DNA from 4 places in the Luteibacter sp. 329MFSha genome. Region 2 is predicted to be linked to each of the others. Evidence: riboswitches for the same ligand, from Rfam matches in the RefSeq annotation. Region 2 holds a riboswitch; each other region holds the start of a gene.
The links. A riboswitch is a leader RNA that binds a small molecule or an ion and turns the genes downstream of it on or off. The one in region 2 is predicted to bind cobalamin.
Positions count from the first base shown of each region.

Region 1 (3,632 bases), on a different contig from region 2:
GCCTTGATGTTCTCGCGTAGCTTCGCCCAGCGGTCGTCCTTTCCGGTCGGCGTCGCGGCCGGCCAGTAGTCGAACTGCAGCTCGCCGTTGGCGGCGCGGCTCTCGTCGAAGCCCGGGTGGGCGCCGTCGCGTTCGGCGATCTCGTTCGACATCGACAGCGCGTGGAAGTAGATCTCTTCCTGGATGCGCGTCGACAGCGCGCGTGCCTCGTCCGAATCGAACGGCAGGCGCAGTTTGAAGAAGACATCCTGCAGGCCCATCACGCCGAGGCCGACCGGGCGCCACTTCAGGTTCGCCGTCTTCGCCGTGGCGATCGGATAGAAGTTCAGGTCGATCACGCGGTTGAGCTGGCGCACGGCGGTGCGCACGGTCGCGGCGAGCTTGTCGAAGTCGAACGCGCCGTCGACCACATGGCGGGCGAGATTCACGGAGCCGAGGTTGCACACCGCGGTCTCGTTCTCGTTGGTCACCTCGAGGATCTCGGTGCACAGGTTCGACAGGTGGATGACGTTCTTCGCCAGCGCCGTCTGGTTGCTGGTGGCGTTCGAGCGGTCCTTGAACGTCATCCAGCCGTTACCCGTCTGCGCGAGCGAGCGCAGCATGCGGGCGTAGAGTTCGCGTGCCTTGATCGACTTGACGGCGAGGCCGTCGGCCTCCGCCTTCTCGTAGGCGGCGTCGAACGCCGGACCCCACGTGTCGACGAAGTGCGGCACGATCTTGGGATCGAACAGCGACCAGTCGCCGTCGGTCTCCACGCGGCGCATGAAGAGATCGGGCACCCAGTTGGCGAGGTTCAGGTTGTGCGTGCGGCGCGCGTCGTCACCGGTGTTCTCGCGCAGCTCGAGGAATTCCTCGATGTCCGCGTGCCACGATTCGAGGTACACGCAGGCGGCGCCCTTGCGCTTGCCGCCCTGGTTCACCGCGGCGACGGAAGCGTCCAGCGTCTTCAGCCACGGCACGAGGCCGTTCGAATGACCGTTGGTGCCCTTGATCAGGGAACCGCGCGAACGGATGCGCGAGTAGGCGAGGCCGATGCCACCGGCGAACTTCGACAGCTGCGCGACGTCGCCGTACTTGGCGTAGATCGACTCCAGCGCGTCCTGCGGCGAATCGAGCAGGAAGCACGACGAGAGCTGCTCGTGCGCGGTGCCGGCGTTGAACAGCGTCGGCGAGCTGGCGAGGTATTCCAGCGACGAGAGCATGCGGTACAGCTCGAGCGTCTCGGCCACGTCGTTCCCGCCGAGCGCGCACGCGATGCGCATGAAGAAGTACTGCGGCGTCTCGATGACGAACCGCTTCGTCGGATGGCGCAGAAGGTAGCGGTCGTAGACCGTGCGCAGGCCGAAGTATTCGAAGCGGCGCGAGGCGGAGGTATCGACGGCGTCGTTGAGCTTGCGCGCGTTCACCTGCACGAAATCGCGGAGGCGCTCGTTGAGGATGCCCAGCTCGAAGCCGGTCGAGATCGACTGCGAGAACGAGTGGATGTCCTGGCCCGACACTTCCTTGTCGACGAAGGCGGCGAGCAGGCGCGCGGCGAGCTGGCCGTACTCCGGCTCCTCGGCGGTGAGCGCCGCCGCGGTGCGGATCGAGAGCTGGTCGAGCTCCTGGGTGGTCGCGCCGTCGTAGAGGCCGCCGATCGTCTTCAGCGCCACGCGCATGGGATCGACCGCGAACAGTCCGTCGGCGCTGCGCGTCACCGCGCGCACGATCTTGTTCACGTCCACGGCTTCCTGGCCGCCGTTGCGCTTGGTCACGCGCATCTGGCCCGGGTTGTGCGGGGGCGTCAGGGTGAAGGCCGGCGGCGCGTCGTTGCGGTAGCCGGCGGCCGGTGCCGTGCTGGCGGCCGTGGTCGAAGTGGTGACGGCGGCGTCGGCCGTCTCGGTGCGCTCGCGCGCGGAGGAATCCATCGTGATCGTCATTGGCGTGCCCCAGGGCCGTGTCCGGACTCCCGTTCCCTCGAACGGGTCTCGACGCGGTTCGGGCCGGGCGGAAAGGGTCGCGACGGAGCGCGCACGAAGGCGCTCCGGTCCGCGACGTGCCTCCCCGCGGAAGCCGTCACCACGAATCGGCGCCGCGCTGGGCACCGACTGTCGGCAGGTCTTCGGACTCGTGGACGAGGGCCTTCGGGCCGACCTAGCCCGTCGCTTCCCAGCCCCCGGAGGGCCAGTGCTGATGACGGGGTCGTTTCCACTTACCGCTGCGGGGCAGTTCCGGATTCGCACCGGATTCCCTTTTAAGTCCGACGGGCAGTCGCGCCTCGCCGGACACCAACGCGACACACGATATAGGCGGACCTGCGGTGGGTCAACACAAGATGTGGGGTCACCTGCTATGTCCCTGATACGCCGCGCCCTGCCGCCCTTCGCACGATGTGAAGGTCGTCTACACAAAGTTGACCGGGGTCCGACGATAAACTGTGAACTTCTTTTTGCGGACCCATAGAGGCCCGATGCCCCCGTCGCTCGCGCTGCAGGACCACAGCCTCATCTCCCGGTCGCTCGATTCGCTTCCTTATGGATTCGTGGCGCTTTCTCCCGCCGGGGACATCCTGTACGCGAACGCGTGGGCCGCCGGCCGGATGCCCGAAGGGGGCTTCCTGTCGATGTGGAACGCCGAGGGGCGCGAACGCGTCGAGGCGGCGCTGGCAGCGCCCGATGAAGACACCGCGCGCGGCTTCCAGATCGCGACGGGGACCGGTGGCCCGTGGCGGGTCGCTTTCGAAGCCTGGAACGATCAGACCCTCGGGCCGGTGGTGCTCGGGACCTTCCAGCCCGCGGGCGCGGTCGATGGTGGCTGGACCCAGGGCGACGGCGACATGGCACTGGGGATCACCCACGGCCAGCTCCGCCAGGCCCAGAAGATGGACGCCATCGGCAAATTGACCGGCGGCGTCGCGCACGACTTCAACAATCTGCTGCAGGTCATCAGCGGCAACCTCCAGCTGCTCGGGGCGGACATCGCCGGCAACGCGCGCGCCGAGCGTCGCGTCGCCAACGCCATGGCCGGCGTCACGCGCGGCACGAAGCTCGCCGCCCAGCTGCTCGCCTTCGGCCGCCGCCAGCCGCTCGCGCCCAAGGTGGTGAACATCGGCCGCTTCGTCCGCGACATGGACGACCTGCTCCGGCGCGCGCTCGGCGAGGCCATCGAGGTGGAAACCGTGGTCGCGGGCGGCCTGTGGAACACGCTCATCGACCCGGGCAACGTGGAGAACGCGCTGCTCAACCTGGCGATCAATGCCCGCGACGCGATGGAAGGGCAGGGCAAGCTCACGATCGAGGCCGGCAACGCGCTGCTGGACGCGACGTACGCGGACGCCCATGGCGATCTGCGTCCGGGCCAGTACGTGATGATCGCGGTCACCGATACGGGCACCGGCATTCCCCCGGAGATCATCGAGCAGGTCTTCGAACCGTTCTTCACGACCAAGCCCGAAGGACGGGGCACGGGCCTGGGCCTGTCCATGGTGTACGGCTTCGTCAAGCAGTCCGGCGGTCACGTGAAGATCTACAGCGAACCCGGCCACGGCACCACCGTGAAGATCTACCTGCCGCGTTCGACGCAGAGCGAGGACCGCGTCGTCGCGGTCGAGGAGGAAGGCGTGCGTGGTGGTGACGAAACCGTGCTGGTCGTGG
Region 1 covers NZ_FOJE01000005.1:30,434-34,065, reverse strand. Annotated here, with positions in the region: gene BMW54_RS17205 (ribonucleoside-diphosphate reductase subunit alpha) at 1-1,907, opposite strand, end outside; cobalamin riboswitch at 2,075-2,287, opposite strand; gene BMW54_RS17200 (response regulator) at 2,450-3,632, shown strand, end outside.
Region 1: it holds a riboswitch for cobalamin, as region 2 does, so the genes downstream of both, BMW54_RS17205 (ribonucleoside-diphosphate reductase subunit alpha) here and BMW54_RS15650 (TonB-dependent receptor domain-containing protein) in region 2, are expected to answer to the same signal.

Region 2 (3,632 bases):
GCCGTAGCGGCTGTCGCCGGAGATCACGCCGGGCGCGAGCAGCGCCGCGGCGGTCACGTCGCGGGCGAGCGGCAGCTTCTGCAGCTGCTCGGACGTCAGCACCGTGCGCGAGTCGACCTGCGAGACGTCGATGGCGGGCAGTGCGTTGCCGGTGACCTGGACGCCTTCGAGCGTCTGGGCTTCGCCACTGCTGGCGACCGCGCCACCGAACGATACGTCGACGCCGCCCAAGCTCACCTGCACGTTGTCGCGCGTCTCGGCGGTCTGGCCATTGCGTTCGACGGACACGCGGTAGCGGCCGACCGGAAGCGAGCTGGCGCGATAGCGACCGTCGGCGTCGACGCCGACGTCGCGCGTGAGGCCGGTATCGAGGTTCTGCAGGTGCACGACGGCACCTTCCGGCTGCGCGACGCGACCGAAGACATTACCCGACGCATTGGACTGGGCCAGGACGGCACCGCTCGCGAAGCAGAGCGCGAGGGCTGAACAGAGGGCGGAGCGGCGGATCGCTACGGCGCGATAGTCGGAACGTTGCATGTTTGTCTCCCCAGGAAACCGCAAGAAAAGCCGGTCACAAAGCGCGGACCGGACGTTGTTCTCGATTGCCGTAAACCACGTCTCGCCAGCCTGTTCCCCTCCCGGGAAATCCAGCCGCCGGGACGCGTTCTCCCCGTGGCGTAATAAATCGCCCCCTTACGGCAATCTGTTACGGTTGTAATCGAATCATTTTGCGATGGTCAAGTGCATGTTAAGCCTCATTACAACAAATTGCGCTTTTTCAAGGGTTTGCTTGTTATCTGCCATCGTGCGGTAAACGTTTACGTGAATCGCGGCCAGGTCCGCTCCTACCGATCGGCGCAGTGACTTTCGGGGCCCTGCGCGGTAGCATCCGCGCCGTTCGGGTGTCCCGCTGGCGTCGGCCAGGGGATGAAACGGGAAGCCGGTGCGCCACGTCGTTCGTGGCAAGGCCGGCACTGCCCCCGCAACGGTAAGCGTCGACGGATGGCCCCGGTCAGGGGCCCCGTGGAACCGGTCACGCGCCACTGCGAAAGCGGGAAGGCACCGGTTCCGGCCAGTCCTGGCACGCGCGAGTCCGGAGACCGGCCCGATGAAGCGACCCGCCCCTTGCCTGGCGGGCGCTCCTGTTTCGGTCGATTCGCGGAGGGCGGATCCGGACAGCCGCCGGGTCTCGCTTCCCGTTCGCCGTTCGTGCCCGTCCTCCTCGCGCGACCTTTCGTATGGCCGCGTCACGCGGCGGAGGAAGACGGTTCCATGAAGAAGACCCTGCTCGCGACGGCCTTGCTGTCGTCCATCGCCATGGCGCACGCCGCGGACACCCCCGATCAGCTCGATGCCGTGGTGGTGACCGCCAACCGCGCGCCGACGCCGGTGGACGACGTGCTCGCACCGGTCACCGTGATCACGCGCGAGGACATCGAGCGCCTGCAGCCGGTCGAGCTGCGCGATCTGCTCACGGGCCTGCCGGGGGTCAACGTGGCCAACACCGGCGGCATCGGCCAGCAGACCTCGTTGTTCATGCGCGGCACGAACTCCGCGCACACGCTGGTGCTCGTCGACGGCGTCCGCGTCGGTACCGTGGGTGCGGGCCTGCCCGCCTACGAGCAGCTGCCCGTCGACCAGATCGACCGCATCGAGGTCGTCCGCGGGCCGCGTTCGTCGCTCTATGGCTCCGACGCCATCGGCGGCGTCATCCAGATATTCACCCGTCACGGGCAGGCCGGCGAGGCGCCGACACCGTCGCTCTCCGTCACCGGCGGCAGCCACGGTTACACGGCAGGACAGATCGGGATCTCCGGCGGCACGCGACACGCCTGGTACAACGCCAGCCTCGGCGGCCAGTACACCTCGGGCATCAATGCCTGCCGCATCGGCGCGGGCACGGCGTTCCAGGGCTGCTTCACCGACGAGCCCGATCACGACGCGTACCGCACGTACAACGGCGCGCTCTCGGGCGGCTACCGCTGGGACGACGGCACCGAGTTGACGGGCAGCTGGCTGCGCAGCAAGGGCGACATCGAATACGACGGCGACTTCCAGAACTTCACCCGCCGCTCGCAGCAGGTGGCCGGCGCGAAGCTCGCCTTCGATGCGATGGCCGACTGGCGCATGTCGCTGAGCCTCGGCCAGAACCAGGATCGCGCGGACAATTACCTCGACGGCGCGGACAAGACGCTCGACTTCGTCGATTACGGTGTCGACAAGGCGCGCGTGGGTTATCTGTATTCGAAGCGCAACCAGGCCACCTGGCAGAACGACTTCACGCTGGCGAAGGACCAGACGCTCTCGGTCGGCGTCGACTACCAGCAGGAAAAGCTCAAGAGCGATACGGATTACCTCAAGGACACCCGTAACAACACCGGCGTGTTCGCCCTCTACCAGGGCGTGTTCGGGCCTCACGAGATCCAGCTCTCGGCGCGCCACGACCACAACACGCAGTTCGGCAATCACACCACCGGCTCGGCGGCTTACGGCTTCCGCTTCGACAACGGCATGAAGATCACGGCCTCGTACGGCACGGCCTTCCATGCGCCGACCTTCAACGACGAGTTCTACCCGTACGGCGCGCCGGTCGACCTGAAGCCGGAGAAGTCGCGGACCGCGGAGATCGGCCTGTCCGCCCGTCCCGGCGTGTGGAACTGGGCGGTCAACGCGTACCAGACCACGGTGGACGACCTGATCGGCTTCGACGCGAACTTCCTCCCGATCAACGTGAGCAAGGCGCGCATCCGCGGCCTCGAGGGCCAGGTCGGCGCCGATGTCGACGGCTGGCACGTGCGCGGCTACCTGACGTTCCAGCAGCCGGAGAACCGCGACGACGGCGTCCAGAAGGACAACCTGCTCGCCCGCCGCCCGCGCCGCATCGCGCGCGCCGACCTCGACAAGGACCTCGGTCCCGTCACCGTCGGCGGTTCGGTGTACTCGGCCGGCTACAGCTACGACGACGCGGCCAACACCCGCCGTCTCGGCGGCTACGCGACGGCCGACCTGCGCGCGACCTGGCACCTGGACACGGCGTGGAGCGTGCAGGGTCGGGTCGCCAACGTGGCCGACAAGCGCTATGAGACCGCGTCGTACTACAACCAGCTCGGGCGGACGTATTACCTGACGGTCCGCTATTCGCCGGTGCGCTGAGACCGATCCGGAACGGGGCACCCCTGCCTTCCGGCAGGGGCCCCACTAAAGGCACACGCGACGAAACGCGCATGAAGTCATAAAGTTCGCGGGCGCGGGGTGTCTTCCCGCGATCACAGGAAGTGTCGTGAACTTTTTCGCACCATTCATCCGCCGGCCCATCGGCACCTCGCTGCTCGCGGCGGGCCTGACGCTGGCCGGCGCCATCGCATACATGCTCCTCGGCGTGGCGGCCCTGCCGTCGATCGAGGTGCCGGCGGTGTTCGTCAGCGTCCAGATGCCGGGCGCCAACGCGCAGACGATGGCCTCGACGGTCATCGCGCCCCTCGAGCGCCATCTGGGGCAGATCCCCGGCGTCGACCAGATGTACTCGAACAGCTCGGAGAACGCCGGGTTCGTGCGGGTGCGCTTCAACCTCGATCGCTCGACGGATGCCGCGGCCCGCGACGTCCAGGCCGCGATCAACGCCGCCGCGGCCG
Region 2 covers NZ_FOJE01000004.1:3,014-6,645, forward strand. Annotated here, with positions in the region: gene BMW54_RS15645 (TonB-dependent receptor) at 1-537, opposite strand, end outside; cobalamin riboswitch at 884-1,124, shown strand; gene BMW54_RS15650 (TonB-dependent receptor domain-containing protein) at 1,273-3,153, shown strand; gene BMW54_RS15655 (efflux RND transporter permease subunit) at 3,281-3,632, shown strand, end outside.

Region 3 (3,632 bases), on a different contig from region 2:
ACAGCTCGACACCACGGATGCGCGACTTGTCGATGTTGTTGGCGCCGCCGAACGGGAACAGCGGGCCGGTCAGGCTCGAGTCGAACACGATGAGGTGATCGATGCGGTTCTGGAACGCGCTGAACGACCAGTTTCCCCAGCCCGGGGTGCCGCGCAGCCCGAGCTCCCAGTTCCGCGACGTTTCCGGCTGCAGGTCCGGATTGCCGTAGTCCGGGTAGTACAAGTCGTTGAACGTGGGTGCCTTGAACGCCGTGCCGTAGCTGCCGGTAACGCGCAGCGACTTCGTGAGCGCGTAGCCGTATTGCAGGCTGCCCGTCGTCTTTCCGCCGAACTGGCTGTTCTCGTCCCGGCGCAGGCTCGCCTGCAGCGAGTTGTCGCCGAACTCCTGCTGCCACTGCGCGAACAGGGCATGGTTGCGCCGGGCGTCCACGAAGTAATCCGTGCTGCCCACGACGCGGTCGCGCTGCCAGTCGAAGCCGAGGGTCGTGAGGCCGGCCGCGCCACCCACACGGCCGATGTCGGCCTGCAACGAGGCGAGGTCGCGGTGCGTGTTGAACGTGTCGGCATAGTCGCCATACAGGTAGTCGGTGGACAGGTCTTCGCTGCGACCGACATTGGCCGTCACGAGCACGTCCTTCGCGGGCTTGTACCTCACGCGACCGCCAAGCACCTGCGTCGCCGACTCCGCGAAGTTGCTGCTGGTGCCGTCGTAGTGGTTGCGACCCTCGGTGCGCGTCGCGGTCGCGTCGGCGTCCCACTGTTCGTCGAAGCGCCAGCCGCCCTTCAGCGACAGCGCGTTGTTGCGGTAGCCGTCGCGATCCGGTTCGTACGTGTAGCAACCCGCGCCGCGCGGACTGGGCTTGCCGCGGCACGCGTTGATGCCGTCGGTCTTTTCATGGCTCGCCTCCACCGAATACCAGCCCTGCGTGCCGCGGCCGGCGAAGCCCACCGCGCCACGCAGCGTGTCGTAGCTGCCGACGCCGACGGAGACATTCGGTGCGAAGGCGCCCTGCGGATGGCGGGTGAAGATCTGGATGACGCCACCGAGCGCGTCGGAGCCGTACAGGCTCGAATAGGGACCGCGCACGATCTCGATGCGCTCGATCTGGTCGACGGGAATGTCCTGGAACGCGGCGGTGCCGGAGGTCGCGGAGCCGATCTTCACGCCGTCGACGAGCACGAGCACGTGGTCCGATTCCGTGCCGCGGAGGAACACGGACGTCGACTTCCCGGGGCCGCCGTTGTTCGCGATGGAGATGCCCGGCGTGGCGCGGAGGAGGTCGGCGAGCGAACGCGGCTGCAGGCGTTCGATCTCCGCGCGATCGATCACGGTGGACGCGGCGAGCACCTGGTTCTGCGTCTGCTCGGTGCGGCTGGCCGTGACCACGACACCGTCGAGGTCGGAAGAGGCGTCGGCGGCGAACGCCGCGACGGGAACGACGAGACCCGACGCGATGGCGACCGCGAGGGTGGAAGAACGAAACGACACTGGGTGACTCCCTGCGAACCGCACCGACCCGTGCGGCATGAATGGCGAGGGACGGACGCAGGAAGACGCGGGACTGCCGGCCGACGGCCAGCCACCCACGACATGGCCCTCCGCCTGTCCGGTGAACCCATGGCCGGTCTCCGGGCTCGCGAGCGCAGGGATGGAACCCTGCCGGACGGCGCCTTCCCATGTCTCGCGGACACAGTGGCTTCGATGCCGACCTCGTTGCTCGCCTACCGTTGCGGGGGCAGCTCCGGAATGGCGCGAGGCCTTAAGGCCACGCGCGTCACCGGATTCCCGTTTCAATCCGTGGCGCTGACGCCATGGATCACCTTGGGAGGCGGCATTGTAGCGGAAGCGTGACGACGGCGGTCACGCCAGCGCAGCACAGGGCGTTCCACCGCGTAGTGCAGCGCCGCGCCGCCGGCGAGCGTCGCGACGGCATAGAGGACGAAACGCGCGAAGCGATGGCCTTCCAGATGGCCGTCCAGAACGGAGTCCACGAGCGTGAAGACGCCCTTGTGGCTCAGGTAGAGGCTATACGACGCCGCCGCGAGCCACGCCGTGCCAGGCACCCGCAGTCTCGCCAGCCAGGTGTCGCCACTGGCTGCCGCGACGAACAGCGCCATAGCGAGCGCCAGCAGCGGATAGCCCACGACGCAGGGCCAGAAGTCGGTCCGCGCACCATCGAAGAGGACGAGCGCCAGCGCCAGGAGTGTAACCGCGGCGAGCAGCACGGTGCCCTCCCGTGCGTGCAGAAAGGCCATGGTCGCCGGCCGATAGACGCGGCACGCCGCCAGCACCACGCCCGCGAGCAGGCCGTCGAGGCGCGACCAGGTCGGATAGTAGAGGTAGCGCAGGTACGCCAGGCCGACGTTCGCGCCGGTCGCGCGCAGCGGCGCGATCTCGTGCTGCCATAGCCATGCCCGCAGGCACATGCCGCCCACGATCACCACCGTGCACATGACGACGAAACGCGCAGGTGACGATCCGCGGCTGCCGAGGATGGCGAGAAAAGGGAACAGGAGGTAGAAGTGCTCCTCCACGCAAAGCGACCAGACATGCGAGAAGGCGTAGTTGTCGCCGTTGTCGAAGAGCAGGTTGAAGGTGAAGGTCGGGAACTGCCACAACGGCTGCATGCCCGGCGTCTCGCGCCAGGCGGGCCAGCATGCGTAAAGCGCGAGCACGACGACGAACGCCGGAAGAATACGCGTCGCCCGACGCATGTAGAACGCGGTGAGGTCGATCGTCCCCCGATCGCGCAGCGCCACGAACACCTGCGAGCCGATCAGGTAGCCGCTCAACGCGAAGAACAGGTCGACGCCCATCCATCCGGAACGCTCCAGGAACCCGAAACCATCGCCTAGTCCGCCGACCAGGTAGCTGTGGAACAGCATCACCCAGACGATGGCGATCGCGCGCAGCGTGTCGAGTCCCGGCGTGCGTGGCATGGCGTGTGATCCCCCTGGCGATCGGACCATGATCGCGGCGGCGACGGCGTATTCCCTGCTCCGGCTGTGGCATTTCGCAGGCACGCCCACCGACTCGGCCATCGCGGCAACCCGTTGGAGCGGACCCGGCCGCGATCGGCGTCGCGACCACCTCCACGGAAAGCAACCGCCCCGTTGGAGCGGACCTGGCCGCGATCGACGTCGCGATCACCTCCGCCGAAAAGCATCGCGCCCAGGTGCGCTCCAACCCGCCTTCGTTGGAGCGGACCTGGCCGCGATTGGGCGCTACGACCACCTGGACGACGCGGGCCGCGCCTTCAGCGAGCGACGGCAAGCCTCCGTTTAACTCCGTACACGCATTGGCACATCGTTCGATATGCCCCATCGATCCGGAACCGCGCGACTTCGCCTCGGCAGGGCCTCGCTACCTGGCCAGGTCTACCTGGTTACGACCGCCGTCAACCGGCGATATCCGCTATTCGCTTGCATCGCATCCGCACGGGCGGCGAGTCGCGTCTGTCATGACGCGGCGACGTGGGGCGACGCGGAGTGCCTCGCGTGGGTCCTGATGCCTGACCACTGGCATGGGCTCGTGCGACTCCAGGATCAGTCGCTTTCGACGCTGATGAGCCGGTTCAAGGCGTCGTCAGCGCGTGCCGTCGGACGGGGACCCATCTGGCAGCGCGGCTTCC
Region 3 covers NZ_FOJE01000002.1:11,103-14,734, reverse strand. Annotated here, with positions in the region: gene btuB (TonB-dependent vitamin B12 receptor) at 1-1,489, opposite strand, end outside; cobalamin riboswitch at 1,603-1,840, opposite strand; partial or broken gene BMW54_RS11345 (acyltransferase) at 1,852-2,940, opposite strand; gene BMW54_RS11340 (REP-associated tyrosine transposase) at 3,317-3,632, shown strand, end outside.
Region 3: it holds a riboswitch for cobalamin, as region 2 does, so the genes downstream of both, btuB (TonB-dependent vitamin B12 receptor) here and BMW54_RS15650 (TonB-dependent receptor domain-containing protein) in region 2, are expected to answer to the same signal.

Region 4 (3,632 bases), on a different contig from region 2:
GCGTTGTCCGGCTGGTCGAAGCCGTGGGGCGCGACGAGTTGCGGGCGTCCCGCGCGAAGCGCTTCCTGCGTCGTGCCCACGCCACCGTGATGCACGACCGCCGCCGCGCGCGCGAACAGCGCGCCATGCGGCGCGTATTCCTGCACGAGGACACCTTCCAGCAACGCCGCCGGAAGACGCGCGCGCATCTCGGGCGATCCGGTCAACAACACCGCGCGCCGCCGCAGCGCGACGGAGGCCTCGATGCTTTCCCGCAGGAACGACGCCCCGGCGTGCACCGCGGCCGAGCCCAGCGTGTAGACGATCGGCGCATCGCCCGCGTCGAGGAACGCGGCGAGTTCCGGCGCGAGCCGGTCGCCGCCGGGCGCGTAACGGCACTGCCCTGTGATACGCGTTCGCGCGGGCGCATCCGGCGGGGGCTCGCCGAGCAGCGGGGAGTACATCGCGAGGACACCGTCGCGCGCGTGCTGTCCCTGATGGAACGGATCGCCCCACGGAGAAACCGGCGGCAGTCCCAGCGACACCCTGAAATCGCGTACCGGGCGCGTCCATGGCGCCGTGACGGTGCGCGCGAGGCGGCCCAACCATCCGCCGCGCCGTGGCGAACCGCGCAGGAACGTGTCGAGCCGCGCGTAGCCCGTCGCAGGCGGGTCCCACGCGGAAAGGAAGACGGCCGGCGACAGCACGGCCGAGAGCCATGCGAGCCGCCCCGTCTCGCCGATGATCTGCCCGGCGAACGCCAGCGTCGTCGTGACTATCGCATCGGCCTCCGCGCAGACGGGAGCGAGCGCGGCGTAACTTGCCGCGACGTCCGCCGCGGCGAGATCGCGCACGACGAAGCGCGGCCCGCGCAGGGGATGGAACGCGCGGGCCGCGAAGGCTGCCTTGTCCTCGGGTTCCGCGATCCCGCTGGCAAGGAGGAAGGCGAGTCCCGCCGCCGCGACGGCCTCCCGGTGGATCGCATGCGCGGCGACCGTGACCCGGTGCCCGCGCGCGACCAGCTCGCGCCCGACGGCCAGGAACGGAAACAGGTCGCCCTGCGACCCGACCGTGGCCATCACGATGTGTCGTCCCGCCATGCCTCGCTCCTTTGCCGACCAGGGCATTCTCGCGGCTACCGCGTGCACGGCGCGCGCGCATTGACTTGCCGGCCGTCGACGACTACCTTGCCGGCTGCCAGCGGTCTTTATCTCGATATTCGAATAGAGAGATAAAGCTAAGAGGGAAGCCGGTGCGATTCCGGCGCTGCCCCGCAGCGGTATGTGGAGACGAACCCGTCACAGGCACTGGATCGATGGCGATCCGGGAAGCGACGGGCGAGGCGACGCCCCACGGCGTCACATCCACGAGCCCGAAGACCTGCCGCCGGCCGGAGCGCATGCGTCGTCATGGACGCGTCCGTTCCGTCCGACCTGGGTGCCGTCGAAAGACGGGCGCCCGGTTCGCCCGCGGGGGCGAAGGTCGACGGTCATCCCTCATGACGCGGCCCACCGGCACGCATCGCGTGCGGGTGGACGGCGGCGCGTGGGCGGCCGCCCTTCCCTCCTCTTTTCCCCGAAGAGGATCCATGCATGCCACACGTCACCTACCCCGGATTTCCCCGCATCGGCCGACGCCGCGAATTGAAGCGCGCGCTCGAAGGCCACTGGAAGGGCGAAGTTTCCGCCGATGAACTGCAGTCCGCGGCGCGCGAACTGCGCCTGCGGCACTGGTCGCTCGCTTGCAAGGCGGGCGCCGATAGCGTGTCGGTGAACGATTTCTCGCTCTACGACCACGTGCTCGACGCCGCCGTGACGGTCGACGCCATTCCGCCGCGCTACCGGCGGTTGCACGAGCAGGATCCGCTGGCGGGCTACTTCGCCATGGCGCGCGGACACCAGGACGATACGTTCGACCTGCACGCGCTCGAGATGACGAAGTGGTTCGACACCAACTACCACTACATCGTGCCGGAGCTGTCCGCGGAACAGACGTTCCGCGCCCGGCCGGCCAAGGTGGTCGCCGAATTCCGCGAGGCCATGGCCGCGGGGCACGTGGCGCGCCCGGTGCTGCTGGGACCGGTCACGTTCCTTCGTCTGTCCAAGACCGTCGACGGCAGCGATCCGCTCGCCCTGCTCGACGCGCTGCTGCCCGCGTGGATCGACGTGCTCCACGCGCTGGCCGACGCCGGCGCGGACTGGGTGCAGGTCGACGAGCCCGCGCTCGTCCTCGATCTCGACGAGCCGACGCGCGAGGCCTACCGCCACGCGTATGCGCGGATCGCGGAACGTTCGCGCGCACGCATCCTCCTCGCCACGTATTTCGGCGACCTCGGCGACAACCTCGACCTCGCCGCCTCGCTGCCGGTCGCGGGCATCCATGTCGACCTCGTCCGCGGTGGCGCGTCGGTCGATGCGTTGATCGACGCGCTGCCTCGCGACACCGTGCTTTCCGCCGGCGTCCTCGACGGACGCAACATCTGGCTCAGCGCGCCCGAGGCTGTCCTGCCCCGCGTCGAGGCACTGCGCGATCGCCTCGGCGACGAACGTCTCTGGCTTTCGACATCGTGCTCGCTGTTGCACGTGCCGATCGACGCGTCGGAAGAGAAGCGGCTGCCGGGCGACATCGGTGCGTGGCTGTCGTTCGCGCGGCAGAAGATCGGCGAGTTGCGTCGTTACGCCGACGCCGTCGTCGGATCACCTTCCGCGCGCGAAGCCCTCCAGCGGCAGCAGGCGATCGTGGCGCGGCGCCTCGCGTCGCCGGACGTCGCGCGCGCCGATGTGCGTGCGCGTGTCCGTGGCCTCACGCCGCAGTTCGCTCAGCGACGTTCGGCGTACGCCTTCCGCGCCGCGGTCCAGCGGGAGCGGTTCGCCCTGCCCGACCTGCCGACGACGACGATCGGTTCCTTTCCGCAGACCGCCGAATTGCGCAACGCCCGCGCCGCGCACCGCGCCGGCAGGCTCGACGACGCGTCGTACGCCGAGGTGCTGCGCGACGAAGTACGTCGCGCCGTGCGCTTCCAGGAGGAGGCCGGCATCGACGTGCTCGTGCATGGCGAGCCCGAGCGCAACGACATGATCGAATACTTCGGCGAGCAGCTGGCGGGCTTCGCGTTCACGTCGCTGGGCTGGGTGCAGAGCTACGGCTCGCGCTGCGTGAAGCCACCGGTCATCTACGGGGATGTCGCGCGTCCCGCGCCCATGACCGTGGCGTGGTCCGCGTACGCCCAGTCGCTCACCGACCGGCCGATGAAGGGCATGCTCACGGGACCGGTGACGATGCTGCAGTGGTCGTTCGTGCGCGACGACCTGCCGCGCGACGAGGTCTGCCGACAGATCGCCCTCGCGCTGCGCGACGAGGTGCACGACCTGGAAAAGGCGGGCATCGGCATCGTGCAGATCGACGAGCCGGCGTTGCGCGAAGGCCTGCCGCTGCGACGCGCGGCGTGGTCGGCCTACCTCGCCTGGGCGGTGGACGCGTTCCGCATCACGGCGGGCGGCGTCAGCGACGGCACGCAGGTCCACACCCATATGTGCTACTCGGAGTTCAACGACATCATCGAGGCGGTCGCCGCGATGGACGCGGACGTGATCTCGATCGAGACGAGCCGCTCACGGATGGAGCTGCTCGAGGCCTTCACGACCTTCCGCTAC
Region 4 covers NZ_FOJE01000002.1:286,811-290,442, reverse strand. Annotated here, with positions in the region: gene BMW54_RS12575 (glycosyltransferase) at 1-1,079, opposite strand, end outside; cobalamin riboswitch at 1,164-1,382, shown strand; gene metE (5-methyltetrahydropteroyltriglutamate--homocysteine S-methyltransferase) at 1,572-3,632, shown strand, end outside.
Region 4: it holds a riboswitch for cobalamin, as region 2 does, so the genes downstream of both, metE (5-methyltetrahydropteroyltriglutamate--homocysteine S-methyltransferase) here and BMW54_RS15650 (TonB-dependent receptor domain-containing protein) in region 2, are expected to answer to the same signal.